DNA from 3 places in the Aquincola sp. J276 genome. Region 1 is predicted to be linked to each of the others. Evidence: predicted binding sites of a transcription regulator. Region 1 holds the regulator's gene; each other region holds the start of a gene.
The links. Region 1 encodes HrcA, which represses chaperone genes, less so after heat shock. Its sites were predicted from a motif close to TTAGCACTCNNNNNNNNNGAGTGCTAA; they were not measured.
Positions count from the first base shown of each region.

Region 2: the regulator HrcA is predicted to act here: its motif matches at 1,949-1,975, upstream of rpoH (RNA polymerase sigma factor RpoH).
Region 3: the regulator HrcA is predicted to act here: its motif matches at 1,518-1,544, upstream of groES (co-chaperone GroES).

Region 1 covers NZ_JAJONC010000001.1:2,345,622-2,348,893, reverse strand. The annotation lists gene recN (DNA repair protein RecN) at 1-300, opposite strand, end outside; gene LRS14_RS10725 (NAD kinase) at 306-1,181, opposite strand; gene hrcA (heat-inducible transcriptional repressor HrcA) at 1,250-2,266, shown strand; tRNA gene LRS14_RS10715 (tRNA-Ile) at 2,603-2,690, shown strand; gene LRS14_RS10710 (hypothetical protein) at 3,137-3,272, opposite strand, start outside.
Region 2 covers NZ_JAJONC010000001.1:3,696,614-3,699,885, forward strand. The annotation lists gene cyoE (heme o synthase) at 1-301, shown strand, start outside; gene LRS14_RS17235 (SCO family protein) at 286-906, shown strand; gene rpoH (RNA polymerase sigma factor RpoH) at 979-1,914, opposite strand; gene LRS14_RS30330 (methyl-accepting chemotaxis protein) at 2,047-3,272, opposite strand, start outside.
Region 3 covers NZ_JAJONC010000001.1:2,145,155-2,148,426, forward strand. The annotation lists gene LRS14_RS09810 (helix-turn-helix domain-containing protein) at 1-346, shown strand, start outside; gene LRS14_RS09815 (sensor histidine kinase) at 424-1,467, shown strand; gene groES (co-chaperone GroES) at 1,635-1,925, shown strand; gene groL (chaperonin GroEL) at 2,058-3,272, shown strand, end outside.

The DNA of each region.
Region 1 (3,272 bases):
GGCGTCGATCACGCGGCGCAGCAGCAGCACGCCGTCGTCGGCGCCTGCGTCGAAGCCGGCCTCGGCCAGCCAGCCGGCCAGCGTGGGCGGCATGTCGAATTCGGCGGTGATGTCGGCGCGGGCGGCGCCTTCGCGCACCACGCCGGCGTCGCCGCGGCTGCCCAGCGCCAGCTGCAGCGCGTCGATCAGGATGGACTTGCCGGCGCCGGTTTCCCCGGTGAGCACGGAAAAGCCCGGCTGGAGGTCGATCTCCAGCACGGGAACGATGACGAAATCGCGCAGGGCCAGGCGGCGCAGCATCGGTGTCAAACCCCTTCGTACCAGCGCAGCTTGCGCCGCAGCGTGGCGTAGTAACTCCATCCGCGCGGGTGCAGGAACCGCACCTTGTGCGCCGAACGCTGCACGCGTACCTCGTCGCCGTGCAGCAGGCTGGTCAGGCTGTGCATGTCGAAGTTGGCCGAGGCGTCGCGGCCGGCAACGATCTCCACCGTGATCTCGGCCGCATCGGGCAGCACGATCGGCCGGTTCGACAGCGTGTGCGAGGCGATGGGCACCAGCACCCAGCCCGCGATACCCGGGTGCAGGATCGGCCCGCCGGCCGACAGCGCATAGGCGGTGGAGCCGGTGGGCGAGGCGATGATGAGCCCGTCGGCCCGCATGTTGGCCACGAACTCGTCGCCGATGTGGATGCGCAGCTCCACCATGCTGGCGGTGGCGCCGCGGCTGACCACCACGTCGTTGAGCGACATGCTCTCGAAGATCGGCCGGCCGTCGCGCCACACGCCGCCGCCCAGCATGCTGCGGTGCTCTTCCTCGTAGTCGCCATCCAGCATCGGCGCCAGCGCCTCGCGGAACTGGCCCACGGTGATGTCGGTGATGAAGCCCAGCCGCCCCTGGTTGATGCCCACCAGCGGGATGTTGTGGCGCGCCAGCTCGCGGGCGATGCCCAGCATCGTGCCGTCGCCGCCCACGACCACGGCCAGGTCGCACTTCTGGCCCATCTCGGCGGGCGTGAGCGCGCCGTACTCGGCGGCCATGCCGGTGTTGTTGGCGGTGGCGCGCTCCATCGAGACCTCGAGCCCGCGGCTCATCAGGAACTGCGCGATCTCCTCCAGCAGCGCACGCATGCCCTGGGCCTGGAATTTGCCCACGATGGCGGCGTGTCGGAAGCGGTTGCCCATGGCGAAGGATTACACCATCACCGCATGGCAGCCTCGGGGCGAAGGCCTCTTCCGTACAATGAAAAACCATGCTCGACGAGCGCGCCAAAACCCTGCTGAAGACCCTGGTCGAACGCTACATCGCCGACGGCCAGCCGGTGGGTTCCCGCACGTTGTCGAAAGCCTCGGGCCTGGACCTGTCGCCGGCCACCATCCGCAACGTGATGGCCGACCTGGAAGAGCTGGGCCTGATCGCCAGCCCGCACACCAGCGCAGGCCGCATCCCCACCGCACGCGGCTACCGGCTGTTTGTCGACACCATGCTTACCGCGCGGCCTTTCGGCGCGGCCGACATGGCTGCCGCCGGCGGCCACCTGCAGCCTGACCAGCCGCAGCGCGTGATCGCGACGGCGGCGCACATGCTGTCCAACCTGTCGAATTTCGTGGGCGTGGTCACGGCGCCGCGCAAGACCAGCGTCTTCCACCACATCGAGTTTCTTCGGCTGGGCGAGCGGCGCGTGCTGCTGATTCTGGTGGCCCCCGACGGCGACGTGCAGAACCGGGTGATCTTCACCGCGCGTGACTACACGCAGAGCGAGCTGGTGGAGGCCACCAACTTCCTCAATGCCCACTACGCCGGGTTGACGATCGACGGCGTGCGTGAGCGCCTGAAGCGCGAGATCGAGGCGCTGCGCGGCGACATCGCCACGCTGATGCAGGCTGCGGTGCAGGCCGGCGGCGAGGCGCTGGAAGAGAGCGAAGACCAGGTGGTCGTCAGCGGCGAGCGCAACCTGCTGGCGGTGCAGGACTTCAACGACATGGGCTCGTTGCGCAAGATGTTCGACCTGTTCGAGCAGAAGACGCAGCTGATGCGCCTGCTGGACGTCAGCAGCCGCGCCGAGGGCGTGCGCATCTACATCGGTGGCGAAAGCCGCGTGGTGCCGTTCGAGGAGCTGTCGGTGGTGAGCGCGCCCTACGAGGTGGACGGCCAGGTGGTGGGCACCCTCGGCGTCATCGGCCCCACCCGCATGGCCTACGACCGCATGATCCAGATCGTCGACATCACCTCGCGGCTGGTGACCAACGCGCTGTCGCAGCCGCGCTGAGCCCCGCGTGGCGGGCGACGCGCCTGCCTACAATGCGCCGCTTCCCCGGGGGCCGTTAGCTCAGTTGGTTAGAGCAGAGGACTCATAATGAGTCGTGCTAACGGCCTTCAGCCTGCGGAAGGCAAGCGCTTATGCGGGCTCCCGGGCATTCACCCTCTCGCATCTAAAAGTAGCTTTCCCCGAACTTTCCCGATTGAGGGCTTCCATATAGAACGGCTCGGCGTGGAAAGCTTCCGGTCGCATTCAGCGAGGATTACCGCCAAAACCGCCGGACCAGGTTAGCCAGCGTAAGCCGTCCGCGTAGAGCATACGGGCAACTTACAATGGTGGCTGAGTGGGCCGGACGCCGTGTTGGTTGCAGGCAGCGGACTCATAATCCGTCAGCGAAAGCTCGTCGTGGGTTCGAACCCCACCCGGCCTACCAATCCTCATGTGCTAGGCTCTCACCGCCGTGCCACGAGCGCCCCGAGCGCAGCTTGTACAAGCGCCAAGCGGGCTTCTACCGGCGGCAGGCGTTCGTTGGCCGAAACGGCCTGCAGCGCCCTACGAATGGCCTTGCTTAGCGGCCCGCTGTAGCCCTCGGCTTGTACACGGGCGACGACTGCCCGAACGACGCGGTTGAACGCTTTGCCATAAAGCCATAGCGAGCCACCCGAGCCTCTTACGTGTGTGCGTCAATCGACACAGTAGTCCACTGGTCGGCCGTTTCGGAGCCAGCGGTGACCTTCACAATCTTGTACGGGTACCGCTTGCCGTTCTTGGCCAATACGCGGCTGGGTGCATGGAAGTGAGCAGACAGGCCGGCGTCTAGCGACGCTTTTGCTCGCACATTAGGTAAACCGGGCCCCTAATGGCCCGTTAGTCGTCTGTCTAGTCTTCGACTGTCATGTACGGCAGCACCTCTGCGAACGTAAGACGGTGGCTCTCTCTGTACACCCGCGTGATGTCGCCCGTGTACGGCCTGAACTGCTTCAACCTGTCGACGTAGACTTCCATGGGTTGGCCT
Region 2 (3,272 bases), 1.4 Mb from region 1:
CGGCCTGCCGATGCTGCCGGTGACCCACGGCGCCGAATTCACCCGGCTGCAGGTGCTGCTGTACACGCTGGTGCTGTTCCCGGCCACGCTGCTGCCTTACCTGTACGGCATGAGCGGCCTGATCTACCTGGTGGCCGCGGCCGTGCTGGGCGGGCTGTTCATCGCCTACGCCTTCCGTCTGTGGCGCCACTACAGCGACGCACTGGCGCGCCGCACCTTCCGCTTCTCCATCCTGCACCTGTCGCTGCTGTTCGCCGCGCTGCTGCTGGACCACTACCTGGGCCCATGGCTTTCCATCTGACGTTCTCCCGCCGCGCCTGCCTGGCGGGCGCGGCTGCCGCGGCGCTGCTGCTGGCGGGCTGCGACAAGTTTTCCTCCACGCCCAAGGCCGCCTTCACCGGCGTGGACATCACCGGCGCGGACTATGCGCAGAAGCTGTCGCTGAAGGACCCGGACGGCAAGCAGCGCTCGCTGGATGAGTTCAAGGGCAAGGTGGTGGTGGTGTTCTTCGGCTTCACCCAGTGCCCCGACGTCTGCCCCACCACCATGGCCGAGCTGGCCGAGGTCAAGCGCTCCCTCGGGCCGGACGGCGACAAGGTGCAGGGCATCTTTGTCAGCGTGGATCCGGAGCGCGACACGCCGGAGCTGTTGAAGGCCTACGTCGCCAACTTCGACCCGGGCTTCGTCGCGCTGCGCGGCACGCCGGAGGAAACCAAGGCGGCGGCGCGTGAGTTCAAGGTGTTCTACACCAAGGTGCCGGGCAAGACCGAAGGTGCCTACTCGGTGGATCACACCGCAGGCTCGTACCTGTTCGATCCGCAGGGCAAGGTGAGGCTGTTCACCCGCTACGGCAGCGGGGCGCAGGCGCTGGCCTCGGACATCAAGGCGCTGCTGGCCGGGGCCTGAGGCCCCTGCGCAATGCCCCATGAAAAACGGCCCCTGCAGGGGCCGTTCCGTCGTCTGGCGGGGCAGTGTCGGTCAGCCCGCCACCGGCTCCAGCGCCTTGCGCATCTTCTTCATGGCCGCCACCTCGATCTGGCGGATGCGTTCGGCACTGACGCCGTACTCGGCCGCCAGCTCATGCAGCGTCATGCCGCCGGAGGTGTCGTCGTTGACCTTGAGCCAGCGCTCTTCCACGATGCGGCGGCTGCGCGCGTCCAGCACTTCCAGAGCGCGGCCGATGCCATCGCCCGACAGCTCGTCGCGGCGGCGGTTTTCCAGCACGCGAGTCGGTTCCTGGCTTTCGTCGGCCAGGTAAGCGATCGGGGCGTAGCTTTCCTCGCCGTCGTCGCTGGTCTGCGGCTCCAGCGCCACGTCGCCACCGGACAGCCGGGTTTCCATTTCCAGCACTTCCTCCGGCTTGACGTTCAGCGCCTCGGCCACCGAAGCCACTTCGGCGCTGGTGAGCGTGCTGCGGTGGGTGTCGCCATCGGCCGCGTCGCTCTTCAAGCCCTGCTTCATCGATCGCAGGTTGAAGAAGAGCTTGCGCTGGGCCTTGGTGGTGGCCACCTTGACCATGCGCCAGTTGCGCAGGATGTATTCGTGGATCTCGGCCTTGATCCAGTGCATGGCATAGCTCACCAGCCGCACGCCCTGGTCGGGATCGAAGCGCTTGACGGCCTTCATCAGGCCGACGTTGCCTTCCTGGATCAGGTCGGACTGCGGCAGGCCATAACCCATGTACTGGCGCGACAGCGACACCACCAGGCGCAGATGGCTCATCACCAGCCGGCCGGCGCTTTCGACGTCGCCTTCGTCACGCAACTTGCGGGCGTAGCGAGACTCTTCCTCCTGGGTCAGCAGGGGAATGCGGTTGACCGCGGAGATGTAGGCGTCGAGGTTGCCGATCGGCGGCACCAACGCCCACGGGTCACGCACGGCGATCGCAGAGGCAGTGGTTGAAGTCATGGTCATTCAGACAAGCTGTTCCGCAGAAGGTTCCGGAATATTAGCACTCGCCTCGGTCGAGTGCTGACGGCGCCGGCTATCGGCCGGATAGCCGGGAGCCACCTGAATGCAACACAAGCCTTCGGCGTAAGCATGCGCTCACATAACCATCGTCGACAGCGGCTGTTCAGTGGTTTCGCCGCCCTGTGCGCGGCTGATCAGATCCGCGGCCGCCCGTGCATGCAAGGTGGCAGGCGGTGTGCCTGCCGACGCGGCTTGCGCACCTTCCAGCCGGAAGGTGGCGACGATGGCCGCCAGCGTCCCGGCCTGGGCCTTGAGCGACTCCGCGGCCGCCGCCGATTCCTCCACCAGCGCGGCGTTCTGCTGCGTGACCTGGTCCAGCTCGGTGATGGCGCTGCTGATCTGCGCCAGGTCGTGGCTCTGGGTGCCGGCCACGGCGGTGATGGCGCCGATCATGTCGCGCACCTGCTGCACGCTGCCCACGATCTCCCCCATGGTGCCGCCAGCGGCATGCACCAGCCGGGAACCGGCATCCACCCGTTCGACGCTGGCGCCGATCAGCGTCTTGATTTCCTTGGCGGCCTCGGCGCTGCGCTGGGCCAGGCTGCGCACCTCGCCGGCCACCACCGCGAAGCCGCGGCCCTGTTCACCGGCGCGGGCGGCTTCCACCGCCGCGTTCAGCGCCAGGATGTTGGTCTGGAAGGCGATGCCGTCGATGGTGGCGATGATGTCGGCGATCTTCTGCGAGCTGGCGTGGATCTCGTTCATGGTGCTGACCACGTCGGCCACCACGCTGCCCCCGCGCTGGGCCACGCCGGAGGCGGAGCCGGCCAGCTGGTTGGCGCTGTGGGCCGATTCGGCCGACTGGCGCACCTTGCCGCTCAGCTCCTCCATCGCCGAGGCGGTGCTCTGCAGGTGCTTGGCGGCCTGCTCGGTGCGGTGGCTGAGGTCGAGGTTGCCGCTGGCCACCTCGGACGAGGCGGCCTCGATGCTGGCCGATGCGCCGCGCACCTGGCCCACCAGCGTGCTGAGCGAGGCCTGCATGCCCGCCAGGCCCTGCATCAGGCGCGCCGGTTCGTCGCTGCCGCGGGTGTCGATGCGGCTGGTGAGGTCGCCGCGGGCGATGCGTCCGGTGATTTCCACCGCATGGTCCAGCGGCCCGCAGACGGCACGCAGCGTGGCCGCCATCAGCGGCAGCACCACCAGCAGCGTGGCGGCCACCAGGCCCAGCCGCATCCAGGCCGCCATCGCGGTGCTGGCGGCGATCTCGGCGCGCAGGATGTTGGCATGGTCGTGCTCGGCCTTCAGCAGCGCGGCGCCGTTGGCCTGCAGCGCGTCCATGGTCTCGGTGGCGCGCTGGGCAT
Region 3 (3,272 bases), 200 kb from region 1:
CGCCTGGCGCGCCCACCTGCTGGAGCGGCTGCGCCAGCAGGCCGGCGGCACCGGCGACCCGGTGCTGGCCGCGCTGCTGCAGGAGCTGCTGGCGCTGCCATCACCGGCCTCGGTGGAAGCCGCCGCGCCCGGACCGGTCGACGATCCCGAGCCTGGCGGCATTGCCATGCCGCTGCGCCTGTCCACGCCGGTGGGCCCGTTGTCGCTGTTGTCCACCACCACGGTGTTCGGCACGCCGCGCGACATCACGCTGGCGGAGCTGGCGCTGGAAGCCTTCTATCCCGCCGACGAAACCACCGCCCAGCGACTGCGCCGGCTGGCCGAGCCGGGCCGCACGCCCCTATAGTCGCGCCCGTCGGGCAGCCCGGCCGTGCATGCATGCGGCCGGGCCCCGCGCGGGGCAACGTCGTGAGGGAGTGCACCTTGAGCAGCCGCCCGTGGGATCGGTTCCTGGCCTTCGCCGCGCGCTCACGCAGCCGGCCGCTGTTCGGCTACGGCTTCAGCCTCGCCACCTTCGGCATCGCGCTGGCCGCGCGTTTTGCCATGGGCGCGTGGCTGCCGCTGGGCTTCCCGTTCCTCACCTTCTTCCCGGCGATGCTGCTCAGCACGCTGGTGGGTGGCCGCGGCCCCGGCGCCCTGTGCGCGGTGCTTTCGCTGCTGGCCGCGTGGTACTGGTTCATCCGCCCGTTCACCGCGCTGGGGCTGGACCTGGCGTCGGTGCTGGCCATGGGCCTGTTCGCCCTGGTGGCGGTGGTCAACATCCTGGTGGTGGGCCTGATGAACCATGCGCTGGACCGCCTGGCCGCGGAGCAGCAGCGCACCCGCGCCCTGCTGGACCAGCGCACCACGCTGTTCAGTGAACTGCAGCACCGCGTGGCCAACAACCTGGCCTTCATCGGCGGGCTGCTGGCGGTGCAGCACAAGCGCCTGGCCCACAACCCGGAAGCAGCGCAGGCGCTCAGCGAAGCCCGCCACCGCTTCGACATGATGTCGCGCATCCACCGCCGGCTGCACGCCCCGGACAGTGCCGACGTGCCGCTGACCCTGACCCTGCGCACGCTGTGCGACGACGTGATCGCCGCCGCCGGGCAGGCAGAGGTGCGCTGCCAGGTGCAGGGCCCGCCGCTGGTGCTGGACTTCGACCGCACGGTGACGCTCTCGCTGCTGGTGGTGGAAGTGGTGACCAATGCGTTGAAACACGGCTTTACCGCCGGTCGGGGCGGCACCATCTATATCACGCTGGACAATGCGGGGCCGGGTCGGTGCGTGCTCACCATCACCGACGACGGCGCCGGCCTGCCCGCCGACTTCGACGCCGATGCCGGCGACCGGCTGGGTTTCCGCATCCTGCGCGGGCTGGCCCGCTCCCTCGGCGGTCGCATCGAATTCCGGCGGCAGGCAGCGCCTGGCGACGACCAGGCGGCCGCCCTGGTTACCTGGCTGGAATTTCCCGTCGCTGGCAGGTAGGCGTTCGCCCACCCCTTGAATCGGCGTCCGCCGTCCCTATAATCCGTTTGCTAGCACTCGACACGGTTGAGTGCTAACACTCCAAAAGAGACCGACTGAACGGGTCGAGGCGACTGCCGCCACGGCCCGTGAGCCCACCCAAAGTGTCAATTGCACTAGGAGAACCCATGAAACTTCGTCCGTTGCACGATCGCGTGATCGTCAAGCGCCTGGAACAAGAAACCAAGACCGCCTCTGGCATCGTGATCCCCGACAACGCCGCCGAGAAGCCCGACCAGGGCGAAGTGCTGGCGGTGGGTCCCGGCAAGCGCAACGAGAAGGGCGACTTCGTGGCCCTGAACATCAAGGTCGGTGACCGCGTGCTGTTCGGCAAGTACAGCGGCCAGACCGTCAAGGTCGACGGCGACGAACTGCTCGTGATGCGCGAAGAGGACCTCTTCGCGGTCGTCGAGAAATAAGCGGGGCCCCCAGGCTGCGGTCGCGGCGCCGCCGCGATCCCCGCCACCCCCGAGGGGCTCTCGCCGGACCGGGGAACCCGGATCCGGCTCGGCTCCCCGTCAGCCCACATTCACTGAATTCGGAGAAGAAACATGGCAGCAAAAGACGTCATCTTCGGCGGCGAGGCACGTGCCCGCATGGTCGAAGGCGTGAACATCCTGGCCAACGCGGTCAAGGTCACCCTGGGCCCCAAGGGCCGCAACGTGGTGCTCGAGCGTTCGTTCGGCGCCCCTACCGTCACCAAGGACGGTGTCTCGGTCGCCAAGGAAATCGAGCTGAAGGACAAGCTCCAGAACATGGGCGCCCAGATGGTCAAGGAAGTCGCTTCCAAGACCTCGGACAACGCCGGTGACGGCACCACCACCGCCACCGTGCTGGCCCAGGCCATCGTGCGCGAAGGCATGAAGTACGTGGCCGCCGGCATGAACCCGATGGACCTGAAGCGCGGCATCGACAAGGCCGTGACGGCCCTGGTCGAGCAGCTGAAGCAGGCCTCGAAGGCCACGACTACCAGCAAGGAAATTGCGCAGGTCGGCTCCATCTCGGCCAACAGCGACGAATCCATCGGCAAGATCATCGCCGACGCGATGGACAAGGTCGGCAAGGAAGGCGTCATCACCGTCGAAGACGGCAAGAGCCTGGACAACGAGTTGGATGTCGTCGAAGGCATGCAGTTCGACCGCGGCTACCTGTCGCCCTACTTCATCAACAACCCCGAGAAGCAAGCCGCGCTGCTGGACAACCCGTTCGTCCTGCTGTTCGACAAGAAGATCTCGAACATCCGCGACCTGCTGCCCACGCTGGAACAAGTCGCCAAGGCCGGCCGTCCGCTGCTGATCATCGCCGAGGAAGTCGAAGGCGAAGCCCTGGCGACGCTGGTGGTCAACACCATCCGCGGCATCCTGAAGGTCGTGGCCGTCAAGGCGCCTGGCTTCGGCGACCGCCGCAAGGCCATGCTGGAAGACATCGCCATCCTGACCGGCGGCAAGGTCATCGCTGAAGAAGTGGGCCTGACGCTCGAGAAGGTGACGCTGGCCGACCTGGGCCAGGCCAAGCGCGTCGAAGTGGGCAAGGAAAACACCACCATCATCGATGGCGCCGGTGCCGCTGCCGACATCGAAGCCCGCGTCAAGCAGATCCGCATCCAGATCGAGGAAGCCACCTCGGACTACGACCGCGAGAAGCTGCAAGAGCGCGTGGCCAAGCTGGCCGGCGGCGTGGCCGTCATCAAGGTCGGTGCCGCCACCGAAGTCGAGATGAAGGAAAAGAAGGCCCGCGTCGAAGACGCCCTGCACGCCACCCGTGCA